3 regions of the Cupriavidus sp. SK-3 genome follow, and region 3 is predicted to be linked to each of the others. Evidence: predicted binding sites of a transcription regulator. Region 3 holds the regulator's gene; each other region holds the start of a gene.
The links. The regulator sigma-54, encoded in region 3, starts transcription at its own class of promoters, with help from an activator protein. The targets are predictions, from matches to a motif close to TGGCANGNAANCTGCTTT.
Positions count from the first base shown of each region.

Region 1: CF70_RS00945 (circularly permuted type 2 ATP-grasp protein) is a predicted target of sigma-54. The motif match lies at 2,915-2,932, and genes of this name have one in related genera.
Region 2: CF70_RS06755 (PQQ-dependent methanol/ethanol family dehydrogenase) is a predicted target of sigma-54. The motif match lies at 1,747-1,764, and genes of this name have one in related genera.

Region 1 is NZ_JFJV02000014.1:11,420-15,638, forward strand. It holds gene CF70_RS00935 (transglutaminase family protein) at 1-139, opposite strand, end outside; gene CF70_RS00940 (alpha-E domain-containing protein) at 179-1,132, opposite strand; gene CF70_RS00945 (circularly permuted type 2 ATP-grasp protein) at 1,227-2,699, opposite strand; gene CF70_RS00950 (gluconokinase) at 2,997-3,506, opposite strand; gene edd (phosphogluconate dehydratase) at 3,696-4,219, opposite strand, start outside.
Region 2 is NZ_JFJV02000060.1:54,000-58,218, forward strand. It holds gene CF70_RS06755 (PQQ-dependent methanol/ethanol family dehydrogenase) at 1-1,685, opposite strand, end outside; gene CF70_RS06760 (quinoprotein relay system zinc metallohydrolase 1) at 1,878-2,810, opposite strand; gene CF70_RS06765 (quinoprotein dehydrogenase-associated SoxYZ-like carrier) at 2,807-3,571, opposite strand; gene CF70_RS06770 (ABC transporter permease) at 3,568-4,219, opposite strand, start outside.
Region 3 is NZ_JFJV02000205.1:13,333-17,551, reverse strand. It holds gene lptA (lipopolysaccharide transport periplasmic protein LptA) at 1-354, shown strand, start outside; gene lptB (LPS export ABC transporter ATP-binding protein) at 391-1,176, shown strand; gene CF70_RS19860 (RNA polymerase factor sigma-54) at 1,337-2,812, shown strand; gene hpf (ribosome hibernation-promoting factor, HPF/YfiA family) at 2,862-3,212, shown strand; gene ptsN (PTS IIA-like nitrogen regulatory protein PtsN) at 3,594-4,049, shown strand; gene hprK (HPr(Ser) kinase/phosphatase) at 4,128-4,219, shown strand, end outside.

The DNA.
Region 1 (4,219 bases), on a different contig from region 3:
GGTTGCCCGGCACCGATAGCTGCCAGCCTTGCACGGCCTGCAGCGGGCCCGAACGCGGCGCGAGCCGCAGTTCGTGCACGCTGCGCCGAACCGGCTCGGCGTAACGGTAAACCGTCTTGTGATGAATCTTGTATTTCACGATATGGCGAGGCCGGCACAACCTCCCACGTGAAGTGGCTCAGGCAGCCTGCAGCGGCACGAGAAAATCCCGGCTGATGCCGTTGCCGAGGTCGCCGATGCGCTCCAGGAAACTGGTCAGGTAAGCATGCAGCCCGACGGCGAAGATGTCGTCGATGCGCGCGTATTTCAAATCGGCGTGGAGTTTACCAGCCTGCCGCTCGGTTTCCGAAGAATGCTGGTTTCCGACCAGCGACAGGATCGCCACCACCTCGTCCATGCTCGACACCAGCGAACGCGGCATGTCCGGGCGCAGGATCAGCAGCTCGGCCACGCGCTCGGGCGTGATCACCGTGCGGTAGATCTTGCGGTAGACCTCGAAGCCGGACACCGAGCGCAGTACCGCCGCCCAATGATAGAAATCGTTGGCGTCGCGATTGGGATCGCTGTCGTCCAGCGTGCCGGCCTGGAATTTCACATCGAGAATCCGCGCGGTATTGTCGGCGCGCTCCAGGAACGTACCCAGCCGCATGAAGTGGAAAGCATCGTCCTTGAGCATGGTGCCGAACTGCACGCCACGGGCCAGGTGGGAGCGGAACTTGACCCACTCGAAGAATTGCGCGGGATCGTCGGACAGGATGCCGTCAGCAATCATGCGCTGCACGTCGAGCCAGGTGGTGTTGATGGTCTCCCACACCTCGGTGGTCAGCGAGCCGCGCACCGCGCGCGCATTCTCGCGCGCCGCGCGCAGGCAGCTCATGATCGACGAGACATTGGTCATGTCCCGCACCATGAAGTCGATCACATCGTCGCGCGTCAGCAGGCCGTACTTCTCGTCAAACACCGTGGTCAGCTCGGAGATATCGAGCATGGCCCACCAGCCCTGCTCCGCCACCTCGGCGGATTGCGGCAACAGCGACGTCTGGTAATTCACGTCGAGCATGCGCGCGGTATTCTCCGCGCGCTCGGTGTAGCGCGCCATCCAGAACAGATGGTCGGCAGTGCGGCTAAGCATGTCAGTCCCCTCGTACTGCGCTGTTCGCCCGCGCGCCGCCGGCATCGAGGCGGCCGGCGCGGGAATCTCAAACAATCCTTGCGAGCGCCGCGCTTCAGCGCTCCAGCACCCAGGTGTCCTTGGTGCCCCCGCCCTGCGAGGAATTGACCACCAGCGAGCCTTCCCGCAGCGCCACGCGCGTCAACCCGCCGGGCACCATGCGCACGTCCTTGCCCGACAGCACGAATGGGCGCAGGTCGATGTGGCGCGGCGCGATGCCGGACTCGACGTAGGTCGGGCAGGTTGACAGCGCCAGCGTCGGTTGCGCGATGTACTGCTCCGGACGCGCGCGCACGACCTCGCGGAAGGTATCGATCTCGGCGCGGGTGGCGGCCGGGCCCACCAGCATGCCGTAGCCGCCGGCGCCGTGGGTTTCCTTCACCACCAGTTCGTCCATGTGATCGAGCACGTACTGCAGGTCATCGGGACGGCGGCACATATAGGTCGGGACATTGTTCAGGATGGCTTCCTCGCCGAGGTAGAAGCGGATCATGTCCGGCACATAGGGATAGATCGATTTGTCGTCGGCCACGCCAGTGCCGATGGCATTGCAGATGGTGACGTTGCCGGCGCGATAGACCGACAGCAGTCCCGCCGCGCCCAGCGTCGAATCGGGCCGGAACACCAGCGGGTCGAGGAAGTCGTCGTCGACCCGGCGGTAGATCACGTCGATGCGCTGCGGGCCCTGCGTGGTACGCATGTAGAGATGATCGTCCTGCACGAACAGGTCGCTGCCCTCGACCAGCTCCACGCCCATCTGCTGAGCCAGGAAGGCGTGCTCGAAATAGGCGGAGTTGTACATGCCGGGCGTCAGTACCACCACGGTGGGATCGGCGATGTTCTGCGGCGAGACCCCGCGCAACATGTCGAGCAACAGGTCCGGATAATGGGCCACCGGCGCCACGCGGTTGCGCGCGAACAGGTCGGGAAACAACCGCATCATCATCTTGCGGTTCTCCAGCATGTAGGAGACGCCGGAGGGCACGCGCAGGTTGTCTTCCAGCACGTAGAACTCGCCCTCGCCCGCGCGTACCACGTCGATGCCCGCAACGTGGGCATAGATATCGCGCGGCACGTCGATGCCGAGCATCTCGGGCCGGTACTGCGCGTTGTTGTAGATCTGGTCTGGGGGAATCACGCCGGCGCGGATGATGTCCTGGCCATGATAGATATCGTGGATGAAGCGATTCAGCGCGGAGACCCGCTGGCGCAGCCCGCGCTCCAGCGTGGCCCACTCGCTGGCGGGAAAGATCCGGGGAATCACGTCGAACGGGATGGTGCGCTCGGTGCCGCTGTTGGACTCATCCTTTTCGCCATACACGGCGAACGTGATGCCCACACGCCGGAAGATCAGGTCCGCCTCCGCGCGCTTGTTGCCCATGGTGCCTTCGGACTGTCGCGCCAGCCAGTCCGCGAACTGCTTGTAATGCCCCCGCACGGCGCCTGCCGGCAGGGACTCTCCCGCGTGGATCGATGCCGCCACGCCATCTTGCCAATCGAGCATCTCGTCGAAAAACCGCGCCGCCATGATGGCCGTTCCCCCATGATTTGGGCGCCGCCCAAACTGCCGGCAATCCCGTTTTGATTGGCTTCTTGTTCCCGGCACAGCACCTTGAGGTCACCACCCGCGGCCCGGCGGCGCAGCCGCGGACCGTCTCGTCATGCTTCGAAGTGCTGTACCTATAGGATACCTATGACCACGAAAGCCGCAAGCGGCGGGCATTCGCGCCATCAAGCATGGATTAAGCAAGATGTCTGCCAGCCCCTCCTCAATACGCACCAAGACGGCGCCCGGGAACGGTCCGGGCGGGGGCAACGCGCCGCGCTAACGCGCCACGGCCGTGCCCTTGCATGCCGGCACTTCGGCCAGGATGTACTGCACCAGGGCTTCAGGGGTCTGGCGGATATCGAGTACCAGCGCGTCGCGCGGCTCCTCCAGCGTTTCAAACTGGCTCTGCAACAGCGCCGGATTGAAGAAGTGCTCGCTGCGCTCGGCCAGGCGGCCGCCGATGACCGCGGCGTCGCCCTTCATATAGACAAAGGTCACGCCGCCGTCGGGCGGCGTCAGCCGGTCGCGATAGGTCTGGCGCAACGCGGAACAGGTGAACACATGGGTGCGGCCTTCGGCGCGGGCCGCATCGATCGCCGCGCGCATGGCGGCCAGCCAGGGCCAGCGGTCTTCATCAGTCAGCGGGATGCCGTTGTGCATCTTCGCCTTGTTGGCGGCGCTGTGGAAATCATCGGCGTCGTGAAAGCCGCAATGCAGGGTCTCGGCCAGCATCTGGCCGACGGTGCTCTTTCCGCTGCCGGAAACGCCCATCAGGATGTAGATCATGTCTGCTCCAGCGATCGTGTTCGGATGGTTTGCCCATCCTTGTCGGTAGTCCCCGCGCCGGCCGCCGGCAGTGTCCGGAAGCATACGGCCATGAAGCCATGATAGGACCCGCATGGGCCGGCTCGGGGTCGTCCCCGCCAGCCGTTGGCTGCCGGGGACACAAATGACACAAATATCGGGGCGCGCCGCCTATTGTGCGACGGCCACGCCGGTTTGGACAGCGCCGTGCGCATCGGCTTCGGACAGGTCCAGCGCGCTGCCGCCCTCTTCTGCTATCCGCGCATTGCGGCGGAACAGGCCAAACAGGCCGCGGCCGACGCTGAAGCTGGCGAACGCGTCGTCCGGCCGTACCGCCGAGGCGCGCGCCGCGAAGTCGGCGTCGCCGTCGGCGCCACCGAGCCATTCCAGGGTGCCAGCGACGGCATCCACGCGGAGGCGGTCGCCATCGCGCACTCGCGACAAGGGGCCGCCAGCAAGTGCCTCCGGACCCACATGAATGACCGCCGGCACCTTGCCTGAAGCGCCGGACATGCGCCCGTCGGTGACCAGCGCCACCTTGTGGCCGGCATCCTGCAGCGCGCCCAGCACCGGCGTAAGGCGGTGCAGTTCGGGCATGCCGTTGGCGTTCGGCCCCTGGAAGCGCACCACCGCGACCACATCGCCAGCCAGCTCGCCGGCATCGAACGCGGCCTGCAAGCCTTCCTGGGAATCGA
Region 2 (4,219 bases), on a different contig from region 3:
CGCTTGGCAACTTCCCCGCCCCACAGCGGCACTGCGCCGCCCCAACCCGACACCACAGCCACATACTGCTCGCCGCCCTCCTCCCAGGTAACCGGAGGCGCCACCACGCCGCTGCCCGTCTGGAACTTCCACAGTTCCTTGCCAGTCTTGGCGTCCGCTGCCTTCAGGTAGCCCTCTGGCGTGCCCCAGAACACCAGACCGCCGGCAGTGGTCATCACCCCGCCCCACAGCGGCGCGTAGTTCTTGACCTCCCACTCGATCTTGCCGGTCTTGGGATTGATCGCGCGCAGCGAGCCGATGTAGTCCTCGTTGAGCGGATGGATGGTGAAGCCGGCGCCGAGGAAGGCGGCGCCCTTCTTGTAGCCCACGGGTTCGTTCCAGATGTCCATGCCCCATTCATTGGCCGGTACATAGAACAGGCCGGTCTGCGGACTGTAGGCCATCGGCTGCTGGTTCTTGCCGCCGAGGAAGCCCGGCGCGGCGAACACGGACTGGCCCTTCTTCGGATCGCTGCCCGCGGCCGGGTCGCCCGGCCGGCTTTCCGCGATCATGTTGGGGCGCCCGGTCTTGAGGTCGATGCTGCTGGCCCAGGTGATCTTCTTGACGAAGGGGAAGGCGTTCACCAGCTTGCCGTTGGTGGCGTCATTGACGTAGAAGAAACCGTTGCGGTCGGCCTTGCCGCCCAGGCGCTTCCCATCCTGGTCGAAGGTCACGAACTCGTTGACGCCGTCGAAATCCCAGCCATCGTTCGGCGTGTTCTGGTAATGCCAGACGATCTTGCCGGTGGTCGGGTCGAGCGCCACGGTCGAGGCCGAATACAGGTTGTCGCCCTTGCGCATGTGGCTGTTCCACGGCCCCGGGTTGCCGGTACCGAAGTAGGCCAGGCCGGTCTTCGGGTCATAGGTGCCGCCCAGCCAGGTGGCCGCGCCGCCGGTCTTCCAGGTCTCGCCGGGCCAGCTGGCGTTCTGGGTACCGGTCACGCCGTCCTCGGTCTTGTTGCCGTCCTTGTCGTACTTGTAGCCCATATGGCCTTCCACCACCGGCCTGGACCAGATCAGTTGCCCGGTCTTGGCGTCGCGTGCCTCGACCCGTCCCACCACGCCGAACTCGCCGCCGGAGATGCCGGTCAGCACCATGCCTTTGACGATCAGGGGCGCTGCCGTGTAGGAGTAGCCAGCGGCATAGTCCTCGATCTTGTCCTTCCACACCACCTTGCCGGTCTTCTGGTCCAGCGCCACCAGTTGCGCATCGAGCGTGCCAAAGATCACCAGGTTGTCGTACAGGGCCGCGCCACGGTTGACCACGTCGCAGCAGGGCATGATGCCTTCGGGCAGGCGATGCTCATATTTCCAGAGCTTGCTGCCGGTCTTCAGATCGAGCGCGTAGATGCGCGAGTACGAGGCCGTCACGAACATCTTGCCGTCATGAATCAACGGCTGCGCTTCCTGCCCGCGCTGCTTTTCGCCGCCGAACGAGAACGACCAGGCCGGCACCAGCTGGCTGACGTTCCTGGTGTTGATGCGGTTCAGCGCGGAAAAGCGCTGGCCTTGCGGGCCCATCCCCCACGACAGCACGTCGCCCGGCGACTTCGCGTCATTCTCGATCATGGCATCGGTCACCGCGGCCTGCGCCGCCAGGCTCGCGGCAGTCGCCGCGAGCACCATCATCACGCGTAACGTCCTCATTGTCTGCTCCTCTCTCTTGTTGTCGATCTTCACCAGTGCGCCACGCACACCAGACTGACTCTTGGCAATTCCCATGCCAATGGAAAACACCCGCATCCGGCCCCGCGGCGGCCGGTGGATGCGCGGATGGCGTACCAGCGCGGAACACTCCGTTGCCGTTGTTGCGGAATTGAACAGCACACCTGTCCGGACTCAGCGTCTCAACGCGGCATCCTCATACGCCGGGTAGAGGTGCGTCACATTGCGCAAGTACTCCGCCGGCATGGCGCCCCAGCGCGCGTAGGCGTCCGGCACCGGCATGGCGATCACCTCGGCCAGGTCGCGGCCCTCGGAGGCCGCCTGGGTCATGCGGGCGTCCAGCCACTGCAGGTAGCCGCGTGTCTGCGCGATGGCGTCCGCGCTGCCGAGCGCCGGCCCGTGGCTGGGGATCAGCAGCCGCGCGCCGCTGTCGCGCAGCAGCGCCTGCAATTGGTCCAGGCTGGCCAGCCAGCGCTTGAGATCGGCGTGGGGTGTGGTCGGCACGCGCTCGCGGAATGCCACGCCGCCCGCGAACACAATGCCGGCGCTGCGGTCTACGATCACCAGGTCGTCGGCGGTGTGGCCGTCCATCCGGATCAGATCGAAGGTGTGCCGGCCGATCGTGCGCCGGCCCGGGGTCAGCACGTGGCGCGGCGGCGCCGGTTCGGTGTCGCGCATCCAGTTGCCGCACAGGCGGTAGAGGTTGTCGGCATAAGCAGGTCCTTCGCGCCGGGCGCCGTCGATGGTGCCGGCCAGCGCGCTGCCGCCCACTTCGGCATAGGCCTGGTTGCCGAAGAAGTAGTCCGGATGCAGGTTGAGATTGAGCACCAGCCTCACCGGCGCCGCCGTGACCGAAGCAATGGCGCGGCGCTGCTGCTCGCCGTACTGGCGCGACGGCCCGGTATTGATCACCACCACGCCGTCACCCGTATCGATAAAGGCGGTGTTGATGATGTTGCAGCCGTTGCCCGGCGCGAAATCCGCATTGGCCCCTTCCAGCAGCCACACGTCGGCGGCGACCTGGCGTGGCGCCAGGCGATAGTCCCCTGCCTGCGCCAGCGCCGCCTGCGCTGCCAGCCATAGCAGGATCCCGAGCGCGCGCTTCATGGCGTCACCTGCGCCGCGAACCGGTTGCCGTTGTTATCGCGTCCGGTCACCGTCATGCCGCGCTCGATGGCCTCGCGCAGGTCGAAGGAGAAGATCGGGTTCTCGGCAACCGGTTCGTACAGCGTCATCCGCAGCATCGTTTCCCGGGTGGCGTCGAGCAGGCTCAGGGACTCCACATGGAAGGCCGGGATACCGGCCACCAGCCCGGTGTCCATCGGGTGCATCACGCGTAGCCGCACCCGGCCACCCGCGCCGCCGAGGCCGGGAAACACGCGCGATTCGACCCGGTTCAGCGTGGTGCTCCATGAGCCATCGCGGCGGGTAGCGCCCGGCACCGTGCAGCCGCCGCCGCTGGCATCCACCATCACCCCGCCCACATGCCACACGCCGTCCCGCGTGCGGGCCGCCACGCGCACCGGCGAGGCCTGCTCCAGCTTGAAGCGGAACGACAGCGAGGGGCGCACCTTGAGCGGCTCGAACTCCAGTACCTTGCGGATCGGGTTGCGGTCCACCGCCACCACGATGCGATCCACCTCGCCAAGCGCCGACGCATCGAAGGCGATCGGTACCCGCATCGGATCTTCGGCAAAGGCCGGCCCGGTGACCTTGACGCGGCTGTCGAACACGAACGGCGCCTGTTGCAGCGCTTCCTTGTGCACCAGCGGCCATTGCGGCGACTGCAACGGATCCCGGCTGTCCAAGGCCCACGCGCCCGTTGCGGCCAACGCCAGGCAAGCTGCCAGCGGCACGGCATGCCTCATGCCGGCCCCCCGGCCTGGCGCACGCGGCGCGCCATCCCGCGCTGCGGGTCGTAACCGAACAGCGCCAAAGCGAAGAACACAGCCGTGCAACCGGCCACCACCGCGAGACTGACTGGCGCGGCCTGCCCGTACAAGGCGAAGCGGATCGCTTCCACGGCATGGGTAAAGGGATTGAAGCGCGCGAGCTGGTAGACCACCGTGGCGCCGGACTCCTCCAGTTTCCAGAGCGGATACAGCGCCGAGCTGATGAAGAACATCGGGAAGATCACAAAATTCATGGTGCCGGCGAAGTTCTCCAGTTGCCGCACATGCACCGACAGCAGCAAGCCCAACGCCCCCAGCATCAGCGCGGCCAGCACCATCACCGCCAGCGCGCCGGGCAGGCATGCAGGCGCGAACGTCACGTCGAAGGCCATGGCGACAAGCAGGAAGGCAACCATCTGCAGCAAGGAAAGCAAGGTGCCGGCAGCCAGCTTGCAGGCGAGCAGCCAGGCCCTGGGCAGCGGCGCGGTCAGCAGCAGGCGCATCACGCCCATCTCGCGGTCGTACACCATCGCCAGCGAGGACTGCATGCCGTTGAACAGCGCGATCATGCCGAGCAGGCCGGGCGTGACAAAGACCTTGTATTCGACATAGGTGTCATAGGGC
Region 3 (4,219 bases):
GGCGGCAAGCAGGCTTATATCCGCCAGAAGCGCGACAACGTCGATGAATACATCGACGGCTGGGGCGACCGCATCGAGTATGACGGCAAGCAGGAGTTGTCCAAGCTGATCGGCCGCGCACGCATGGCGCGGCTGGCCGGCGCCAAGCTGGTCGACGAGATCCGTGGCGCAGTGATCACCTACGACAGCCGCAACGAGTTCTACACCGCCAGCGGCGGTACGGAGAACGCGACGGCGGGCAGCCCGTCCGGTCGCGTGCGCGCCGTGTTGTCGCCGCGCCAGGAGCAGCCCGCCAGCGGCGCCGCCGGCGCCCCGCTGCCGCTCAAGCCTGCGCCCGCCCCCGTCAATCCCTGACGCCGCCGCGTCGCCCGACCCACGGATTCAGCCTTCATGACCGTTACCCAAACCGCACCCTCCCAGCCCGCCACCCTGAAGGACAGCAGCACGCTGGTCGTGCGCCACCTGAAAAAGCGCTACGGCTCGCGCACGGTGGTCAAGGATGTGTCCCTCGACGTAAAGAGCGGCGAGGTGGTCGGACTGCTGGGGCCCAACGGCGCGGGGAAGACCACCTCCTTCTACATGATCGTGGGACTGGTGGCGCTGGACGAGGGCGACATCGTGCTCGACGACAAGCACATCAGCGGCCTGGCCATTCACGAACGGGCGCGCATGGGCCTGTCCTACCTGCCGCAGGAAGCTTCGGTGTTCCGCAAGCTGAATGTGCAGGAGAACATCCGCGCGGTGCTGGAATTGCAGATCCAGGACGGCAAGCCACTTGGCAAGGCCGAGATCGAGCGCCGGCTGGACACGCTGCTCGATGACCTCCAGATTGCCCACCTGCGCGACAATCCGGCGCTTTCGCTGTCAGGCGGCGAACGCCGCCGCGTGGAAATCGCCCGCGCCCTGGCCTCGGCACCACGCTTCATCCTGCTCGACGAGCCCTTCGCCGGCGTCGACCCGATCGCGGTGGGCGAGATCCAGCGCATCGTCAGCTTCCTCAAGGCGCGCAATATCGGCGTGCTGATCACCGACCACAACGTGCGCGAGACGCTGGGCATCTGCGATCACGCCTACATCATCAGCGAAGGCGCCGTGCTGGCCTCTGGCCGGCCTGAAGACATCATCGCCAACGAGTCGGTGCGCAAGGTCTACCTGGGCGAGAATTTCCGCATGTAACGCGGCGCGCCACAGCACGCGGCAGCTGGCAGCTGGCAGCTGCGGCGACCTTGTGCCCAGGTGGCGCCGGTGCCGCCTTTTATCCTGCAACGATCACGGCGTCATCAGCGATAGCAATTTCCGTTCCAACGGCGCGGAAGTTGGGCATAAAATAGGTCGCATGAAACCGTCGCTACAGCTCCGCCTCTCGCAGCATCTCGCGCTTACGCCGCAACTCCAGCAGTCGATCCGGCTGCTGCAACTGTCCACGCTCGAACTGCAGCAGGAAGTGGAACAGGCGCTGACCGAGAACCCTTTGCTCGAACGCGAGAACGACTGGCTCGACAGCCCGTTGCGCGTTGCCGCCGACGGCTCGGTCAACATGCAGAGCGCTCCCGCGCCGGCGCCCGCCGACGGCCAGGGCACCAGCGAGAACCGCCCCGACGGCGCGCCCGAGGCCGAAGACAGCTATTCCGACAGCAACGAGGACTACGGCAACGACTGGAGCCTCGACGACTTCGCCCGCCGCCCGCAAGGCGACGACGACGAAAAGACCCCGATGCAGCTGCGCGACGCCGAACCCACGCTGCGCGAACATCTGATGGAACAGCTCGCGCCGCTGAAAATTTCGTTGCGCGACAAGGGGCTGGCCATCTTCCTGGTCGAGTCGCTGGACGACGACGGCTACCTGAGCGCCTCGCTCGAGGAAATCTGCAGCGAACTGCCGGAGGAACTTGAATTCGAGGTCGACGAGATCCAGGCCGTCCTTACGCTGCTGCAGAGCTTCGATCCGCCTGGTGTCGGCGCACGCAATGCGGCCGAATGCCTGGCGCTGCAATTGCGTCGCATCAAGCATCCGCAGCGCGACCTGGCGCTGACCATTGTCACCAATCACCTGGAACTGCTCGCGGTACGCGACTACACGCGCCTGAAAAAAGCGCTGCAGGTGGACGAGCCGGAACTGAAGTCGGCGCATGAACTGATCCGCTCGCTGGCACCTTATCCGGGCCATGCGTACAGCCGTCCCGAAGCCGACTTCGTCGTGCCCGATGTTTTTGTCCGAAAACTGAATGGCGGCTGGATCGCGCAACTCAATCCGGATGTGATGCCGCGGCTACGTATCAACGACATGTACGCGCAGATATTGCGCGGTGCAAAAGGCGATGCGGGTGCTGCGGGACTGCAGCAAAAACTGCAGGAAGCACGCTGGTTGATTAAGAATATCCAGCAAAGGTTCGACACGATATTGCGCGTTGCACAAGCTATTGTCGAACGTCAAAAGAACTTCTTCACCCACGGTGAAATTGCGATGCGCCCCTTGGTTTTGCGGGAGATTGCCGATACACTGGGTTTACACGAGTCCACCATCTCTCGGGTGACTACCAATAAATATATGGCAACGCCGATGGGGACTTTCGAGCTGAAGTATTTCTTCGGCAGTCACGTATCCACAGAAACCGGCGGCGCGGCCTCGTCAACGGCAATTCGTGCGTTGATCAAGCAACTGATAGGAGCCGAAGACGCCAGGAATCCCTTGTCCGACAGCCGGATTGCCGAATTGCTCGGCGAGCAAGGCTTCGTAGTGGCACGGCGCACCGTTGCCAAATACCGCGAAGCGCTCAAGATTCCGGCAGTTACTCTCCGCAAGACTTTGTAGCCGAGTTGCATCGCCTGCCTGGTGCAACTCTTTCAGAAGGAGAAACGCTATGAACTTCAAGATCAGTGGACACCACTTGGACATCACGCCCCCGCTGCGTGAGTACGTGGAAACGAAACTGGAGCGTATCGTCAGGCATTTTGATCAAGTCATTGGCGTAAGTGTGCTGCTCTCTGTCGACAATACAAAAGAAAAGGACCGGCGGCAGTACGCGGAAATCAATCTACATCTCAAGGGCAAGGACATCTTTGTCGAAGCGCATCATGAAGACCTGTATGCCGCTATCGACGCGCTCGTCGACAAGCTCGACCGGCAGGTGATTCGCCATAAGGATCGCGTGCAAAGCCACGACCGCGAAGCGGTCAAGTATCAGATGGCCGCATCGCAGATGCAGCAATGACCGTGCCTGGTGGCCCACAGACCGGGCCGCCGGTGTCACTCCCTTGAAACCGGAATCAAGCCGCGCCCATAGCGCGGCTTTTTCGTTCCTGGCGCTCATCCGGGACCACGCGGGGGATTCCGCAATGCATATGGACCGGTGTATGCTGTGCAATACATAGTTCTCGAGCTCAACGATTTTTCCGTGCACGCGGCACCGCTTCCGCGCATCGGGTATTGCAATGCACAAGGTGGGGGCGGGCCTGCTCTATAATGGCCAGACGCCCGACACCGGCAGGGGGACACCCGGTGAAACTTCGGACCTTGGTTTTTTCTTCTTTTTTGCCCGGCGCGACGCCTCCCGGCCCCGGGCCTGCTTACTAGAAAACCCTGCGCATTCCACATGAATCGTTTGGCTAAATTGCTGCCACCCGGCAACATCAACCTCGACGTCAGCGTCACCAGCAAGAAGCGCGTGTTCGAACAGGCCGGGCTCCTCTTCGAGAACAACCATGGCGTGGCGCGCGCTACCGTGACCGACAACCTGTTCGCCCGCGAATCGCTGGGGTCCACTGGTCTTGGCGCCGGGGTTGCCATTCCGCATGGCCGCATCAAGGGACTGAAGCAGCCACTTGCCGCCTTCATGCGCCTGGCCGAGCCGATCCCCTTCGAATCTCCCGACGGCAAGCCGGTTGCGCTGCTGATCTTCCTGCTGGTGCCCGAGCAGGCCACCCAGCAACATCTGGAGATTCTCTCGGAGATCGCCCAGTTGCTGTCCGACCGCGAGATGCGCGAAGGACTGGCTACCCTGCCCACCCCCGATGACGTGCACCAGTTGCTGACACAATGGCACCCCTGACCGGCCTCGGCGATCTTTACGCAGGCGAGCAGGGCAATTGTCCCCGCTGTCTGAAAGCTCGCTCCTGAAAGCACCCGCATGGAACTCACTGGCGTCACCTCGCAGTCGATCTTCGACGACAACGCAGCCGATATCAAACTCTCCTGGGTAGCCGGCCTGGAAGGCGCCGA